DNA from 2 places in the Streptococcus sp. SGI.013 genome. Region 1 is predicted to be linked to the other one. Evidence: predicted binding sites of a transcription regulator. Region 1 holds the regulator's gene; the other holds the start of a gene.
What was found. The regulator CtsR, encoded in region 1, represses protease genes until heat stress. The targets are predictions, from matches to a motif close to TTGGTCAAAAAAGGTCAAANA.

Region 1 (8,547 bases):
GGAAAAAAACAAAAAAGGAGACATTACTCATGGCAGTAATTTCAATGAAACAACTTCTTGAGGCTGGTGTACACTTTGGTCACCAAACTCGTCGCTGGAATCCTAAGATGGCTAAGTACATCTTTACTGAGCGTAACGGTATCCACGTTATCGACCTTCAACAAACTGTAAAATTGGCTGATCAAGCTTACGAATTTGTTCGTGATGCAGCAGCTAACGATGCGGTTATCTTGTTCGTAGGAACTAAGAAGCAAGCTTCAGAAGCAGTTAAAGAAGAAGCAGAACGTGCTGGTCAATACTACATCAACCACCGTTGGTTGGGTGGAACATTGACAAACTGGTCAACAATCCAAAAACGTATTGCACGCCTTAAAGAAATCAACAAAATGGAAGAAGAAGGAACTTTTGAAGTTCTTCCTAAGAAAGAAGTTGCACTTCTTAACAAACAACGTGACCGTCTTGAAAAATTCTTAGGTGGTATCGCTGATATGCCTCGCATCCCAGATGTGATGTACGTTGTTGACCCACACAAAGAACAAATCGCAGTTAAAGAAGCTAAAAAACTTGGTATCCCAGTTGTAGCTATGGTTGATACAAACGCTGATCCAGATGAGATCGATGTTATCATCCCAGCTAACGATGATGCTATCCGCGCTGTTAAATTGATCACTTCTAAATTGGCTGACGCTATCATTGAAGGTCGTCAAGGTGAAGATTCAGTTGCAGCTGTTGAAGCTGAATTGGCTGGTGAAGAAGCTACTGCAGATTCAATCGAAGAAATCGTTGAAGTTGTAGAAGGTTCTAACTAATCATAAAACAAGACTAAGATTAGGTCTTAGAGGAGAAAAACTCTCCACCCAATTAAGTAACTTGTAAACGGGGCAGCAGCAAACCGCTCTGCTCTCGTTTTTTTATATCAAACTTTGGAGGAATTTAGAAATGGCAAACATTACTGCAGCTCTCGTTAAAGAATTGCGTGAAAAATCAGGTGCCGGCGTTATGGACGCTAAAAAAGCCCTTGTAGAAACTGAAGGTGATATCGAAAAAGCGATTGAATTACTTCGCGAAAAAGGTATGGCTAAGGCAGCTAAAAAAGCTGACCGCGTTGCTGCTGAAGGTTTGACAGGTGTTTATGTTGACGGTAACGTTGCAGCAGTTGTTGAAGTTAACGCTGAAACAGACTTTGTTGCGAAAAACGCTCAATTTGTTGAGTTGGTAGAAGAAACTGCAAAAGCTATTGTTGCAGCTAAACCAGCTAACAACGAAGAAGCACTTGCAATCAAATTGCCTTCAGGTGAGACACTTGAAGAAGCTTATGTTAATGCAACAGCTACAATCGGTGAGAAAATCTCATTCCGTCGCTTTGCTTTGATCGAAAAAACTGATGAGCAAGCCTTTGGTGCTTACCAACACAATGGTGGACGTATTGGTGTTATCTCAGTTATCGAAGGTGGCGATGAAACACTTGCAAAACAAGTATCAATGCACATTGCTGCGATGAACCCAACAGTGCTTTCATACACTGAACTTGATGAGCAATTCATCAAAGATGAGTTAGCGCAATTGAACCACAAAATTGAGCAAGATAACGAATCACGTGCAATGGTTAACAAACCAGCTCTTCCATTCCTTAAATATGGATCTAAAGCACAATTGACTGATGATGTTATTGCACAAGCTGAAGAAGATATCAAAGCAGAACTTGCGGCTGAAGGTAAACCAGAAAAAATCTGGGATAAAATCATTCCAGGTAAAATGGATCGCTTTATGCTTGACAATACTCAAGTTGACCAAGCTTATACACTTCTTGCACAAGTTTACATCATGGACGATAGCAAAACAGTTGAAGCTTACCTTGACTCAGTAAATGCTAAAGCAGTTGAATTTGCACGCTTTGAAGTTGGTGAAGGTATTGAAAAAGCTGCTAACGACTTTGAATCAGAAGTTGCAGCAACTATGGCAGCAGCCCTTAACAACTAATAGAGTAAAAGTTGAAACTCCAGTCTTTTAGGCTGGGGTTTTTCTTTATGATATTTGAGAATGAGGATTTTTAGTTTTCAAATAGGTGAAAATTCGGTATAATAATAGTCAGTTAATGTCAAAGAAAACTTGAAAGGAGAAGAGTCATGCCTTCTAAAAATGCATCAGATCATATTGAGGAATACATTAAGGATCTTTTAGCACAATCCGATTTTGCTGAGATTCAACGTAGTAGTTTGGCAGATAGCTTTCAAGTGGTTCCTAGTCAAATCAACTATGTGATTAAAACCCGCTTTACTGAAAGTAGAGGCTATATTGTTGAGAGTAAACGAGGAGGGGGCGGTTATATCCGCATTGCTAAAATTCGATTTTCTGATCAACATCAAATGTTAGGGAGTTTAATTGGCTCTTTAGGTGATCGGATTAGTGAGCAGGAATTTACGGATTTGATCCAATTATTGTTTGACGAGGCTATCATTAGTGAGCGTGAAGGAAATATTATTTTAGCTAGTGGTCTGGATAGCGTTTTAGGATCCGATGCGGCTACTATCCGTCCACGTCTTTTGGCAAAAATATTACAACGTTTAGATAGAAAAGGATATTAGAATGAAACGCTATTCAACTAAGCTAGAACAAGCCTTCGCCAAGGCTCAGTTTATAGCTAATAAATTTGATACGGACTATTTGGAAAGTTGGCAGTTATTATTGGCTTTCCTTCATTTCCAAGATTCTATTGCAGGTCAGGTTTTAGATTCTTTGCAAGTTAGCTTTGAAGAGTTTATGGCTGCGACTTTAGCGGTAACTGCTCGGAAGGAGACCTTATCTCAGAGAGAAGAGATGGTCTTTTTTAGACAATCTCCTGCTTTGGAACTGATTATGAATAAAGCTTATTCTATTTCAAAAGTGGTACATCAAGATGAAGTGGGAAGCGAGCATGTTTTGATGGCGATGTTGCTCCTTCCTGATTTGTATCCTGCACGTATTTTAGCGACACTTGGAACATCTAGTCATCTTGAGGCACCTTCTTTTCGATTGGCAGATGTTAGAAAATCTATTGACCAAATTGCGGGTTATACTAAGGCACAAGTTAAAGCTATCCGTCAACTAGATAAACCTAAAGCTAGTCCAGCTATGATGGATATGATGAAACCACAATCGACAGCTGGAGATCTAGCGGATTTTACACGCGATTTGACAGATCTTGCCCGTAATGGTCAGATTGATCCTGTTGTGGGACGTGATAAAGAAATCACGCGTATGGTCCAGATTTTAAGTCGTAAAACCAAAAATAACCCCGTATTAGTTGGTGAAGCTGGTGTGGGGAAAACGGCTTTAGCTTATGGCTTAGCTCAACGCATCTTATCTGGCGATGTACCAGAAAATCTATCTAAAATGCGTGTTTTAGAGCTTGATATGATGTCTGTGGTTGCTGGAACTCGTTTTCGTGGGGATTTTGAAGAGCGGATGAATCAAATCATTTCAGATATTGAAGAAGACGGTCATATTATTTTATTTATTGATGAGTTACACACGATTATGGGATCAGGTAGTGGTATTGACTCCACTCTTGATGCTGCCAATATCTTGAAACCAGCCCTTGCCCGCGGCAGCTTACGCACTTTGGGGGCAACAACCCAAGATGAATATCAAAAACATATTGAAAAAGATGCGGCTCTTTCACGTCGCTTTGCCAAGGTTATGATTGAAGAGCCTTCAGTAGAAGATGCTAGCCAGATTCTCTTGGGCTTAAAGGCATCTTATGAAGATTATCATCATGTGACGATCTCAGATGAAGTGGCTCGTTTGGCTGTTAAGTTAGCTCATCGTTATTTGACCAGTAAGAAGCTACCAGATTCTGCTATTGATTTATTAGATGAAGCTAGTGCAACGGTACAACAAAATCGTCCTAAAAGAGAATATAGTTTTCTAACAGATGTTGACCATGCCTTGATGAGCGGTGATCAAAGGGCTTTACTGTCAGCTCTAAAAAAAGAGGATAAAAAGAAAGATAAGCCAGCCCTTATGGTGACAGAGGAGCACGTTTTAGCAACGCTTAGCAAGTTGTCAGGAATTCCCGTTGAAAAAATGACACAATCTGATGCTAAACGCTATCTTAAGTTAGAGCAAGAACTTCATCAGCGTGTTATTGGACAAGATGAAGCGGTATCTAGTATAAGTCGCGCGATTCGTCGTAATCAGTCAGGTATTCGAACGGGTAAACGTCCAATTGGCTCTTTTATGTTTTTGGGACCGACTGGTGTCGGAAAAACAGAGTTAGCAAAAGCCTTGGCAGAACTCCTTTTTGACGATGAATCAGCTCTTATCCGTTTTGATATGAGTGAGTACATGGAAAAATTTGCAGCTAGCCGTTTAAATGGTGCGCCTCCAGGTTATGTAGGCTATGATCAAGGGGGTGAGCTGACAGAAAAAGTCCGTAACAAACCGTACTCTGTTCTCCTATTTGATGAAGTGGAAAAAGCTCACCCAGATATCTTTAATGTTCTCCTTCAAGTTTTAGATGATGGTGTCTTGACAGATAGTCGTGGTCGTAAGGTAGATTTTTCAAATACTATTATCATTATGACCTCCAACCTTGGAGCGACAGCTCTTCGTGATGAAAAGACTGTTGGATTTGGGACAAAAGCCCTTGTTCATGATGATGATGCCATGCAAAAACGTATTCTAGAAGAATTGAAAAAAGCCTATCGTCCAGAATTTATCAACCGTATTGATGAGAAAGTTGTTTTCCATAGCTTGACAGAAGATAATATGCGCGATATTGTGAAAATCATGGTAAAACCTTTAATGGCAACATTATCTGAAAAAGGAATAACCTTAAAATTCCAACCTTCAGCTTTAAAACACTTAGCTGAAATAGGCTATGATGTTGAAATGGGAGCCCGTCCGCTTCGTCGTACCTTGCAGACAGAGGTAGAAGATCGCTTGGCAGAACTCCTCTTATCAGGTGAATTGACCGCTGGTCAAACGCTAAAAGTGGGAATTAATAAAGGCAAGATGAAGTTTGATATCAGCTAGGAGTAATATAGTTGGACTACTTCAGGTATAAGTGATAAGGGAAATGCCTATGCTGATTCAGAAAAAGGTTACTATCGGTGGAAGAATTTTCAATGATTAAAGGCGAGGTGTATTTTCTATGACAAAAACAGAGTTGCTAAATCAGCTGACAGCTGTTTGTGAGGACAGTGATGTCAGGGCTAATCGAGAGTTACACGCTTATTTTGAAGAGGCTTTGAAAACGTGTGAGTCTATTCAAAGAGAGGATGAGCTCCTAAGACTACAAGCAGAAATCAGCCAAAGGATTTCTCTTTATCTCATGCTTAATCGTTATAAGGCGCCTAAGTGTGTGATAGGGTTGGGGACCTGCTTATCCAGTGCCGTTCCTAAGGAGCGAGGGAAACTGTCTTTTTGGCTGATGTTGTCTCAAAGTTTATCAGGTCTTTTTCGCTAACTGGAGGTAATGATGAGAGATAAATCACCCTATCTTATATCAGGTAAAATTGTTAGTATTGTGATAGATAGCATTGTATTTGCTCTCTTTATCATTCATATTGCCCAGCCTAAACTAGATTTTATGAACTTGTCGATGGTTTTGAGTGTGTTACATAGCATTGTGTTTGTGCTAGCTTATGTTTTAGTCAGTAAAACGACTGGTATGTCAGTACTTCTAGGCAACCTAAAGCTCTGGTTAGCTGGCGTGCTTGGTTTACTCTTGTTAGGGCTAGGGATCATGCTTTCTGATGGCTTAAACTGGGAAGTTGTGCTGATGGTAATCAATAGCTTGTTTGTGATTCTTTATCCTTATCGCAATCCTTTTATTCAGAGAAAATAATAAAAAACAAGACTGGATACTTTAATCCAGTCTTGTTTTTTATCTTAAGCTATTAAAATGTCCTTGAACTTCTTCAAAAGTTTCTGCTTTGGCAACGGCAGAGCGGACTTTGGCAGCACCTGATGTGCCACGTAGGTAATAAGGTGCTAGGCCACGAAATTCTCGAACAGCGATTTTCTCGCCTTTCAGGTCAACGAGACGGCGTAAGTGTTCCTCTGCGATATCTAATTTTTTGACAAAAGGAAGGTCAGGTAATTCTTCACCTGTTTCAAAGAAATGATTGATTTGGGTAAAGAGGTAAGGGTTATTCAAGGCTGCGCGTCCAATCATGACAGCATCTACACCCAACTCCTCAATCATAAATTTAGCATCTTGCACACTTTTAACATCACCATTTCCGATAAATGGAATAGTGGTGATGGCATTTGATACGCGAGAGAGTGTCTCGTGGTCACAAGTGCCAGTGTACATCTGTTCACGGGTACGGCCATGCATAGCAAGGGCAGAGACCCCACCAGATTCAGCAGCAAGGGCATTTTCTACAGCGAGGTTACTATCAGCCCAGCCCGTACGCATCTTGACAGTCAGCGGAATATCTAGGACAGATGTTACTTCCTTGACAATGTGATAGATTTTATCGGGATCTTTTAGCCATTTGGCACCTGCTTCATTTTTAACGACCTTATTGACAGGACAGCCCATGTTAATATCGACGATGTCAGCCTTGGTATTATTTTGGATGAAGTCAGCGGCACGTTTTAGCCCTTCGGCATCTCCTCCGAACAATTGGATAGACATGGGATGTTCATTGTCATCGATGTGGAGCATGTGAAGGGTTTTTTCGTTGTTATAGAGGAGCCCTTTTTCAGAAATCATCTCCATCACAACTAGCCCAGCGCCAAATTCTTTAGCAATAGTTCGAAAAGCTGAGTTGGTGACACCAGCCATTGGAGCTAAGACCGTACGATGAGGAATCTCTACATTTCCGATCATAAAAGAAGAGTTTAATTTAGTCATTGATCAAGCCCTCCAAGTCTTCTTCGGTAAATTTGTAGGTGGTTTCACAAAATTGACAGGTAATCTCAGCGCCATGATCTTCTTTTGCCATGGCTTCTAGTTCCTCTTTCCCAAGAGTGATGAGAGCCCCTTCAAATCGCTCACGTGAGCAGTCGCAGACAAAGCCAATCTCTTCCTCTGAGAGCACCTTGTAGCTATCGCCTCCATAGATAGCAGTGAGTAGAGCATTGATATGGTCATCAGACTCTAGCAAGGTTGAGATAGCAGGCATGCTTTGGATGCGTTTTTCAAAGCGAGTGATTTCTTCCTCTTTAGCTCCAGGTAGGACCTGCAACATGAATCCTCCTGCCACCTTGACCTGATCGTTCTCGTCCAAGAGGACGTTTAGTCCAACAGCAGATGGGGTTTGCTCGCTTTCAGTGAGGTAGTAGGCAAAGTCTTCACCAATTTCTCCTGTGATCAGAGGCGTCGTTGAGGTATAAGGATTACCTGTTCCGTAGTCTGTAATAACAACAAAGTGGCCTTGTCCCATAAATGGGCCAACTAAAACCTCACCAGTTGCTGTTTTTTTGATATCAACACCTTTATTTTGGATGTAGCCTTTAACCTGTCCATTAGTGTCAGCAACTGAGATGACGTGACCAAAAGAGCTGTTTCCGATGACCTTAACAGTAACCTTGCTGTCTCCTTTTTGGTTGGCAGCTAAGATGAGGTTAGCGATAAGGGTACGCCCTAGGGCAACGGTTGAGCTTGATAAGGTTTGATGTTTTTCTTGAGCTGTTTTGACCGTTTCAGTAGCGTCTAATACATAGGCACGGAAAGAGCCTGATTCTGTAATAGTTTTTATAATCTTATCCATAAAGAATATTATAGCACACCCCTTATAAAATACCAGTCGGATGCGTTTTTGAATAGGCTTACTTGAGATTATTTTTGTAAAAGTCATCATAAGGTCATATTAGTGTGATACAATCAGCACCAAAAGGAGGTTTATGATGAAACTTGCATTGAAAGAATTGATATTTTCATTAAAAAAGTATGCTCTGGTTGAATTGCTAGTGGTTGCAATGATTTTTATGGTTATTTTTTTATCTGGTTTGGCTAATGGCTTAGGGAGAGCTGTGTCATCAAGTCTTGAGTGGTCTCTATCACCATTTGTGCATTTACAGTGTTAAAGTCACAGAGCTTTCTTGAAAAATTATCAGAAATTTCATATAATAGAGTGTAAGACATTCTTGCAGGTGAGATTCCTGCCCTAGAGAGTTGAGAAAGGATGAGGAACTACAGATTTGTAGTTCAGAATCAAAATTATGACATCAGTTGTTGTTGTTGGTACCCAGTGGGGAGATGAAGGTAAAGGTAAGATTACAGACTTCTTGTCTGCAAATGCCGAAGTCATTGCACGTTATCAAGGTGGAGATAACGCAGGACATACTATCGTGATTGATGGTAAAAAGTTTAAGTTACATTTGATTCCATCAGGGATTTTCTTCCCAGAAAAAATCTCTGTTATTGGAAATGGTATGGTGGTTAATCCAAAATCTTTGGTTAAGGAGTTGGAGTACTTGCATGGAGAGGGTGTGACAACTGATAACTTACGCATTTCAGATCGTGCCCATGTTATCTTGCCATATCACATTCATCTTGATCGCTTACAAGAAGAAGCGAAAGGTGACAATAAAATTGGTACAACGATTAAA
Region 2 (8,547 bases), on a different contig from region 1:
ATAAACTTTTCTTTAATTTGAATACAACAGGAGCTGTTCTATCCCCATTTGACAGTTACCTTTTGATTCGAGGGTTAAAAACATTGAAGCTACGCATGGGAAAATCAACAGAGAATGCCAAAGCTGTAGTAGAAGCCTTGCGACAGTCTCCAGCAGTTAAAGAGGTACTTTATACAGGAAAAGGTGGCATGGTTTCCTTTAAAGTTAAGAACCAAGAAAATATTCCACAAATCATCAATACTTTGGAAGTTTTCACTTTTGCAGAAAGCTTAGGAGGGGTTGAAAGTTTGATTACTTACCCTGCTACACAGACCCACTTTGATATTCCAGCTGAGGTTCGTCATGCCTATGGTTTGACAGATGATCTCTTACGCTTATCAGTTGGAATTGAAGATGCAGAGGATCTGATAACAGATTTAAAGACAGCTTTGGAGGGATAAGATGACAAAATATGACTTTATCACTGTACCTGAGCGTTTATCAACTAATGCTGTCAAGTGGCAGGCGACAAAAGAAGATAAAAATTTGTTGCCACTTTGGATTGCTGACATGGATTTTGTGACCTTTCCAGAAATGACCAAAGCTTTAGAAGAATTTGCAAGGCATGGTGTTTATGGCTACAATGCGACACCAGATAGCCTGTTAGATAAAATTGTTAATTGGGAAAAGGAGCAGCACGGTTACTTTATCTCAAAAGAAGATATCACCTTGATTGAGGGAGTTGTTCCTGCTATTTCGGTAGCCCTACAAGCTTTTTCAAAAGAAGGAGATGCTGTGTTGATTAATACACCTGTATATCCCCCTTTTGCCCGAACAATTACCTTAAATCAGAGAAAACTGGTTAATAATTCTTTAATTGAAAAAAATGGCCACTTTGAAATTGACTTTGAGCAGCTGGAAAAAGATATTGTTGAGCATCAAGTTAAAATCTATCTTTTTTGTAGCCCTCATAATCCAGGTGGTCGTGTTTGGTCTAAAGATGAACTTGAAAAAATTGGAAAACTTTGCCAAAAATATCATGTTATCTTACTTTCAGATGAAATTCATCAAGATTTGGCTTTGTACGGGAATCAACATCATAGCTTTAATACCGTTTCGGAAGATTTTTCGGATTTTTCAGTGATTTTAAGTAGTGCTACTAAAACTTTCAATATTGCAGGAACAAAAAATAGTTTTGTCTTGATTAAAAATCCAGGGCTTCGCGCAGCTTTTCGTAAAATTCAGCTAAGAAATAATCAGCATGAAATTTCAAGCCTAGGTTTGATAGCTACGGAGACTGCCCTAACTTATGGAAAACCGTGGCTAGAGGAGCTCAAAGGTGTTCTAGAGGATAATATCAACTACATTGCTGACTTTTTGAGTAAAGAAGTACCACGAATAAAATTTTTAAAACCAGAAGGAACTTATTTGATTTGGCTTGATTTTTCTGACTATGGCTTATCTCATTCGGAATTGTTTGAGAAACTAGAAAAAGAGGCTGGTTTAATCTTAAATGATGGTTTAACTTTTGGTCGCGAAGGGAAATTACATGCTAGACTAAATGCAGCAGCACCTAGGTCTATCATTGTGGAGGCCTGTCGCCGTTTAGCTGAAACTTTTTAAAATCTTTTCTTTCTAGATGAAAACTCCCTTGAAGTTTGGTATAATAAGGAGAAAAAAATTTAGAAAGTAGGAAGCTCGAAAGAGCGATATTATATGGGAAAATTTCAAGTTATTTCGCATCCACTAATCCAGCATAAACTCTCTATTTTGCGTCGTACTAGTACCTCGACAAAAGATTTTCGTGAGCTTGTTAATGAAATTGCTATGTTAATGGGGTATGAGGTCTCACGTGATTTGCCACTAGAGGACGTTGAGATTGAGACACCGATTGTAAAAACTGTTCAAAAGCAGTTAGCGGGTAAAAAATTAGCAATCGTTCCAATTTTGCGTGCAGGTATTGGTATGGTTGATGGCTTACTTAGCCTTGTTCCAGCTGCTAAGGTTGGTCATATTGGGATGTATCGTGATGAGGAGACTCTTGAACCCGTTGAATATCTAGTGAAATTGCCAGAAGATATCGATCAACGTCAAATTTTTCTTGTAGATCCTATGTTAGCAACTGGGGGCTCTGCTATTTTAGCAGTTGATTCTCTTAAAAAACGTGGTGCAGCGAATATTAAGTTTGTCTGCTTAGTTGCGGCACCAGAAGGGGTTAAGAAATTACAAGATGCCCATCCAGATATTGACATCTACACAGCGGCGTTGGATGAAAAGCTCAATGAAAATGGTTATATAGTTCCAGGACTTGGAGATGCTGGTGATCGTTTGTTTGGGACAAAATAAGTTTTATCAAAGGTTGAGAGCGTTCTTTCAACCTTTTGCTTTTTCTAAAAAATAGTAAATTTTTTATTTGACCAAGATTGACCAAAAAGCTATAATGGTAATATCTTAATTGATAGAAGTAGGAACTTCTAAGAAAAAGGAGAAATTCTATGATTCCAGTAGTTATTGAACAAACTAGCCGTGGTGAACGCTCGTATGATATTTACTCACGTTTGCTAAAAGATCGTATTATTATGCTGACAGGGCCAGTTGAGGATAATATGGCAAATTCTATTATTGCTCAGCTCTTATTCCTTGATGCTCAGGATAATACAAAGGATATTTATCTTTATGTCAATACGCCAGGTGGCTCCGTATCGGCAGGACTTGCAATTGTAGATACGATGAACTTTATTAAATCTGATGTCCAAACTATTGTAATGGGTGTTGCAGCTTCTATGGGAACCATCATTGCCTCATCAGGTACTAAAGGAAAACGTTTCATGTTACCCAATGCTGAGTACATGATTCACCAGCCGATGGGCGGAACAGGTGGTGGCACTCAACAAACAGATATGGCTATCGCTGCAGAGCATCTTTTAAAAACACGTCAAAACTTAGAACAAATCTTAGCTGATAATTCAGGGAAAACAATTGAACAAGTTCATAAGGATGCGGAACGTGATTACTGGATGAGTGCGCAAGAAACATTAGAATATGGCTTTATTGATGATATTATGGCTAATAATGATTTAAAATAAAATCAAAAAGGTGGAAGTGGAGCAACCTAGTCTCCACTTCTTTTTTTTGATATAATCTTTATATGCTAGAAATAAATCAAGAATTAATAGAGATTGACGATGCGATTGATGCTTTAGTAGCGTCCATTTTGGAAACAAAAGAGGTCAAAAATTATAAAAACGTAAAAACTCGTTTTCAGGAGAATACTTCTTTACAAGAAAGGTTGCAACTGTTTTCTGCTTTAAATCAAGATTTTGAAAATCAAAAGGCTTATTTGCCTTACAGAGAAGACTTAAAGGTCTTAAAAAAAGAGTGGTTATTACAAAAAAGGCAACTTGATTTGGATCCCTTAGTTCAAGAAATGCGACAGGCAGAGCATGATTTACAAGCACTCTTATCAACAGTTAGTCATTATTTAGCCAAAAGTGTATCGGAGGATATTTTTGTAGATGAAGCCCTGCCTTTGTCGCCTCATAGACGTCCTCATGCTAAAGGCCATCATATTAGAGAAAGGAATAGCTAATCGTGGACAAAAAAGATCGGATAGGTGTGGCGGTCTATCTTTACTACAATCGTGATGCTAGAAAAGTGTCTAAATTCGGTGATGTTCATTACCATTCTAGACGATTGCGTTATCTTGTGTTGTATATTGATGTGGCTGACTTAGACGAAGTTGTGAGTTATTTGGAAAAACAGAAGTTTGTTAAAGATATTAAAGTGTCGTCCTACAAAGTGATTGATCAAAATTTTGTAGGGAATCTTCATCAAGAAGAACTGGATATCGAAAAAAATAGTCCCAATAGCTTGACAATTATCAGATAATTCAGTATTCTTATTAACGTATATTTTTAGATAACTTTAAGGAGATATAGAGATGAAAAAGAAATTAACATTAGCAGCTCTTGCTTTTGCGAGTACAGCTGTTCTTGCAGCCTGTGGGGCAGCGCCTAGTGGCTCATCTTCATCGACTGGTACAGAAGTTGGAGATACGATTAAAGTTGGTTTGAACTTTGAGTTGAGTGGAGCAGTTGCGGCTTATGGTCAAGTTCAAAAAAATGCTGCGGAGCTTGCCGTTGATGAAATCAATAAAGCAGGTGGTGTAGATGGAAAAGAGCTTGAAATTGTTTCAAAAGATAACAAGTCTGAAAACAATGAAGCGGCATCTGTTGCTAGCAGCTTAGTCACTCAAAATAAGGTTAATGTGATGATTGGACCTGCAACTTCTGGTGCCACAGCAGCAGCAACACCGGCAGCAACAAAAGCAGCAGTCCCTCTTGTGACACCTTCTGGTACACAAGACAACCTAACTTATGCAGATGGAAAAGTAAAAGAGTACGTTTTCCGTACGACTTTCCAAGATAGTTTCCAAGGTCAAGTCTTGGCACAATATGCTACAGAAAACCTTTCAGCTAAAAAAGTTGTCCTTTATTATGATAACTCAAGTGACTATGCCAAAGGTATCGCCAATGAGTTTAAAAACCAATATAAAGGGGAAATTGTTGTAGAAGAAACTTTCCAAGCAGGTGATAAAGACTTCCAAGCTGCTTTAACAAAAATCAAAGATAAAGAGTTTGATGCGATCATTATGCCTGGTTACTACACTGAAACAGGTTTAATTACAAAACAAGCGCGTGACATGGGGATTGATAAACCAATTCTTGGACCTGACGGCTTTAGCGATGAAAAATTCATTGAAAATGCTACAGCAGCAGGAACAAACAATGTTTATTATGTTTCTGGTTACTCAACAAAAGTTGATTTATCTGATAAAGCTGCTAAATTTGTAGAGTCATATAAAGCAAAATATGGTGAAGAACCAAACATGTTTGCTGCACTTGCTTATGATTCTGTTTACATGGTAGCAGAAGCTGCAGAGAATGCTGAAAACTCAAGCGAAATTGCTAAGAACTTTGCTAAGATTAAGGATTTTGATGGGGTAACAGGTAAAACAACAATTGATGAAAAACACAATCCTGTTAAGTCAGCAATTATGATTGGTCTCAAAGACGGTAAAGAAGATTCTGCAACTGTCGTTGAGGTTAAATAATATATCTAAAAATTACAGTATCTGGGAAAGGAAAGCTCCTTTTCCAGATATTATTATGTTATAGAAAGTTTGGTGAAAACATGCTTCAACAACTTGTCAATGGCTTAATTCTAGGAAGTGTTTATGCCCTCTTAGCATTAGGTTATACAATGGTTTATGGTATTATCAAGCTCATAAACTTTGCTCATGGTGATTTATACATGATGGGTGCGTTTATTGGTTATTATTTGATTAATGCCTTTAAGATGAACTTTTTTGTGGCTTTAGTCTTAACAATGGCCTTGACAGCACTTTTAGGTGTTGTCATTGAGTTTTTAGCCTATCGTCCACTGAGAAATTCAACGCGTATTGCAGCCTTGATTACAGCAATTGGGGTATCTTTCCTTTTAGAGTATGGAATGGTTTATTTTGTAGGTGCTAATACACGTGCCTTTCCGCAAGCCCTTGAAACAGTCCGTTATCATTTAGGACCTGTAACGGTAACTAACGTCCAGTTGACGATTTTGGCCGTTTCAATTGTCTTGATGCTTGGTTTGAACTTTATTGTTAAGCAAACAAAGATGGGAAAAGCCATGCGTGCGGTGTCTGTTGATAGTGATGCGGCACAGTTGATGGGGATTAATGTTAACCGTACAATCAGCTTTACTTTTGCTTTGGGATCAGCTTTAGCAGGGGCTGCGGGATGCTTGATTGGTCTTTATTACAATGCGATTGATCCTCTTATGGGGATGACACCAGGTATTAAAGCCTTTGTCGCTGCTGTATTAGGTGGTATTGGAATTATTCCAGGAGCTGCTATCGGTGGTTTTGTTATTGGACTTTTAGAAACTTTCTCTGTTTCAATTGGTTTATCAAGTTTCAAAGACGCGATTGTTTATGCTATTTTGATCATCATTCTTCTCGTTCGTCCAGCGGGTATCCTTGGTAAAAATGTGAAAGAGAAGGTGTAAGTAATGAAGAAAAATTTAAAAGTTAATTTAACTTGGTTAGCACTTATTCTAGCTACTTATGGTATTATTTATGCTTTAGCGATGGCTGGTGTTATTAATCTTTATTATGTACAAATTTTGATGCAGATCGGGATTAATATCATTATGGCTGTGGGAATTAACCTTGTTTTAGGTTTTTCAGGGCAATTTTCACTAGGTCAAGCTGGCTTTATGGCAATTGGGGCATATGCAACGGCTATTCTAACAACCTCAAATCCTACCTTTGCAGGATTTTACCTCTCTATGCTTGTGGGCGCTGTTTTGGCGGCTATTATTGCACTTATTGTAGGTATTCCAACTCTTCGTTTGAAGGGAGATTATCTTGCTATTGCTACACTTGGTGTTGCTGAGATTATTCGTATGGCCATTGTCAATGGTGGCGACTTGACAAACGGTGCGGCTGGTCTAACAGGGATTCTAGAATATACGACTTGGCCAGTTGTTTTTATCTTTGTTGTTTTAACAACTGTTTTAACCATCAATTTCTTGCGTAGCCCAATCGGACGTGAGGTGATTGCTGTTCGTGAAGATGAAATCGCAGCAGAGTCAATGGGTGTTAATACCACCAAGGTTAAGGTAATGGCTTTTGTTTTGGCGGCTATCACAGCTAGTATCGCAGGATCCTTACAAGTTGGTTATATCGGAACAGTCATGCCTAAAGACTTTACAATCATGAAATCAATTGAATTCTTGATTATTGCGGTATTTGGTGGACTTGGTTCAATGACAGGTACTATTGTTGCAGCAATTGTCCTAGGTGTTCTAAATATGTTCTTGCAAAATGTCTCTGATCTTCGTATGATTATTTACTCATTAGCATTAATTCTTGTTATGGTATTCCGACCAGGTGGTTTACTTGGAACAAAAGAGTTCAGTTTAATGAAATTCTTTAAAAAAGATAAGGAGGGCAAAAACTAATGGCACTTCTTGAAGTTAAAAATTTAACCAAAAACTTCGGTGGCTTGACTGCCGTAGGTGATGTGACAATGGAATTAAACGAGGGGGAGTTAGTAGGGCTTATTGGTCCTAATGGAGCTGGTAAGACAACTCTTTTCAACCTCTTGACAGGTGTTTATGAGCCAAGTGAGGGAACTGTTACGCTTGATGGTACTGTTTTAAATGGTAAAGCACCCTATACTATCGCCTCACTAGGTTTATCACGTACCTTCCAAAACATTCGCTTGTTTAAGGATATGACGGTACTTGATAATGTTTTGATTGGACTTGGAAATAATCGTAAACCACATATTTTAGCGAGTTTTTTACGTTTGCCAAAATTTTATCAAAATGAAGAAGAATTGCGTCAAAAAGCTTTGGACCTTTTGGCAATCTTTGATTTAGATGGTGATGCTGAGACATTAGCTAAAAATCTTCCTTATGGGCAACAACGTCGCTTGGAAATTGTTCGTGCCCTTGCAACAGAACCTAAAATCCTGTTTCTAGATGAGCCAGCGGCAGGGATGAACCCTCAAGAGACAGCAGAATTAACAGGTCTGATTCGAAAAATTAAAGAAGAGTTTGGAATTACCATTATTTTGATTGAACACGATATGAGCTTGGTAATGGAAGTTACAGAACGCATCTATGTTCTGGAATATGGTCGCTTAATTGCCCATGGAACACCAGATGAAATCAAAAACAATAAACGTGTTATTGAAGCTTATCTTGGAGGTGAGGCATAATGGCGATGTTGAAAGTAGATAACCTATCTGTAAAATATGGTGTGATTGAAGCAGTCAAAGATGTTAGCTTTGAGGTTAATGAAGGTGAAGTTGTCACTCTTATTGGGGCTAATGGTGCTGGTAAAACCTCTATTTTACGGACTATTTCAGGTCTTGTTCGTCCCTCGGCTGGAAAAATTGAATTTTTAGGACAAGAAATCCAAAAAGTTCCTGCTCGTAAAATTGTGGCAGATGGTTTATCACAAGTTCCCGAAGGACGTCATGTTTTTGCTGGTTTAACAGTGATGGAAAACTTAGAGATGGGAGCTTTCTTACGTAATAACCGTGAAGAAAATCAAGCTAATCTAAAGAAAATCTTTGCACGTTTTCCACGTCTAGAAGAGCGTAAAAATCAAGATGCAGCAACCCTCTCAGGTGGGGAGCAACAGATGCTTGCCATGGGGCGTGCGCTGATGAGCCAACCTAAACTTTTGTTGTTAGATGAACCGTCTATGGGACTTGCCCCAATCTTTATCCAAGAAATCTTTGATATTATTCAAGATATTCAAAAGCAAGGGACAACTGTTCTATTGATTGAGCAAAATGCCAATAAAGCATTATCTATTGCTGATCGTGGTTATGTTCTTGAAACTGGTAAGATTGTTCTTTCTGGTACAGGTCAAGAACTTTTAACATCAGATGAGGTTCGTAAAGCCTATCTAGGTGGTTAATGATTAGAAAAAAGGAGCAGTTAGTGGCTCCTTTTTTGCTATTATTTTCTTTTATCTAGCTTTAGCTCAGTTCT

Region 2: the regulator CtsR is predicted to act here: its motif matches at 2,390-2,410, upstream of ACQRDX_RS04670 (ATP-dependent Clp protease proteolytic subunit).

What each region holds. Positions count from the first base shown of each region.
Region 1 is NZ_JBNPOS010000025.1:15,208-23,754, reverse strand. Features, by position in the region: gene rpsB (30S ribosomal protein S2) at 30-809, shown strand; gene tsf (translation elongation factor Ts) at 940-1,980, shown strand; gene ACQRDX_RS07100 (CtsR family transcriptional regulator) at 2,127-2,585, shown strand; gene ACQRDX_RS07095 (ATP-dependent Clp protease ATP-binding subunit) at 2,587-5,016, shown strand; gene ACQRDX_RS07090 (bacteriocin immunity protein) at 5,135-5,449, shown strand; gene ACQRDX_RS07085 (hypothetical protein) at 5,462-5,830, shown strand; gene dusB (tRNA dihydrouridine synthase DusB) at 5,870-6,847, opposite strand; gene hslO (Hsp33 family molecular chaperone HslO) at 6,840-7,706, opposite strand; partial or broken gene ACQRDX_RS07070 (ABC transporter permease) at 7,843-7,986, shown strand; gene ACQRDX_RS07065 (adenylosuccinate synthase) at 8,158-8,547, shown strand, end outside.
Region 2 is NZ_JBNPOS010000012.1:13,744-22,290, forward strand. Features, by position in the region: gene ACQRDX_RS04655 (cystathionine gamma-synthase) at 1-440, shown strand, start outside; gene ACQRDX_RS04660 (MalY/PatB family protein) at 442-1,602, shown strand; gene upp (uracil phosphoribosyltransferase) at 1,696-2,325, shown strand; gene ACQRDX_RS04670 (ATP-dependent Clp protease proteolytic subunit) at 2,475-3,065, shown strand; gene ACQRDX_RS04675 (YlbF family regulator) at 3,128-3,568, shown strand; gene ACQRDX_RS04680 (DUF2129 domain-containing protein) at 3,568-3,867, shown strand; gene ACQRDX_RS04685 (ABC transporter substrate-binding protein) at 3,920-5,092, shown strand; gene ACQRDX_RS04690 (branched-chain amino acid ABC transporter permease) at 5,173-6,042, shown strand; gene ACQRDX_RS04695 (branched-chain amino acid ABC transporter permease) at 6,046-6,999, shown strand; gene ACQRDX_RS04700 (ABC transporter ATP-binding protein) at 6,999-7,763, shown strand; gene ACQRDX_RS04705 (ABC transporter ATP-binding protein) at 7,763-8,473, shown strand.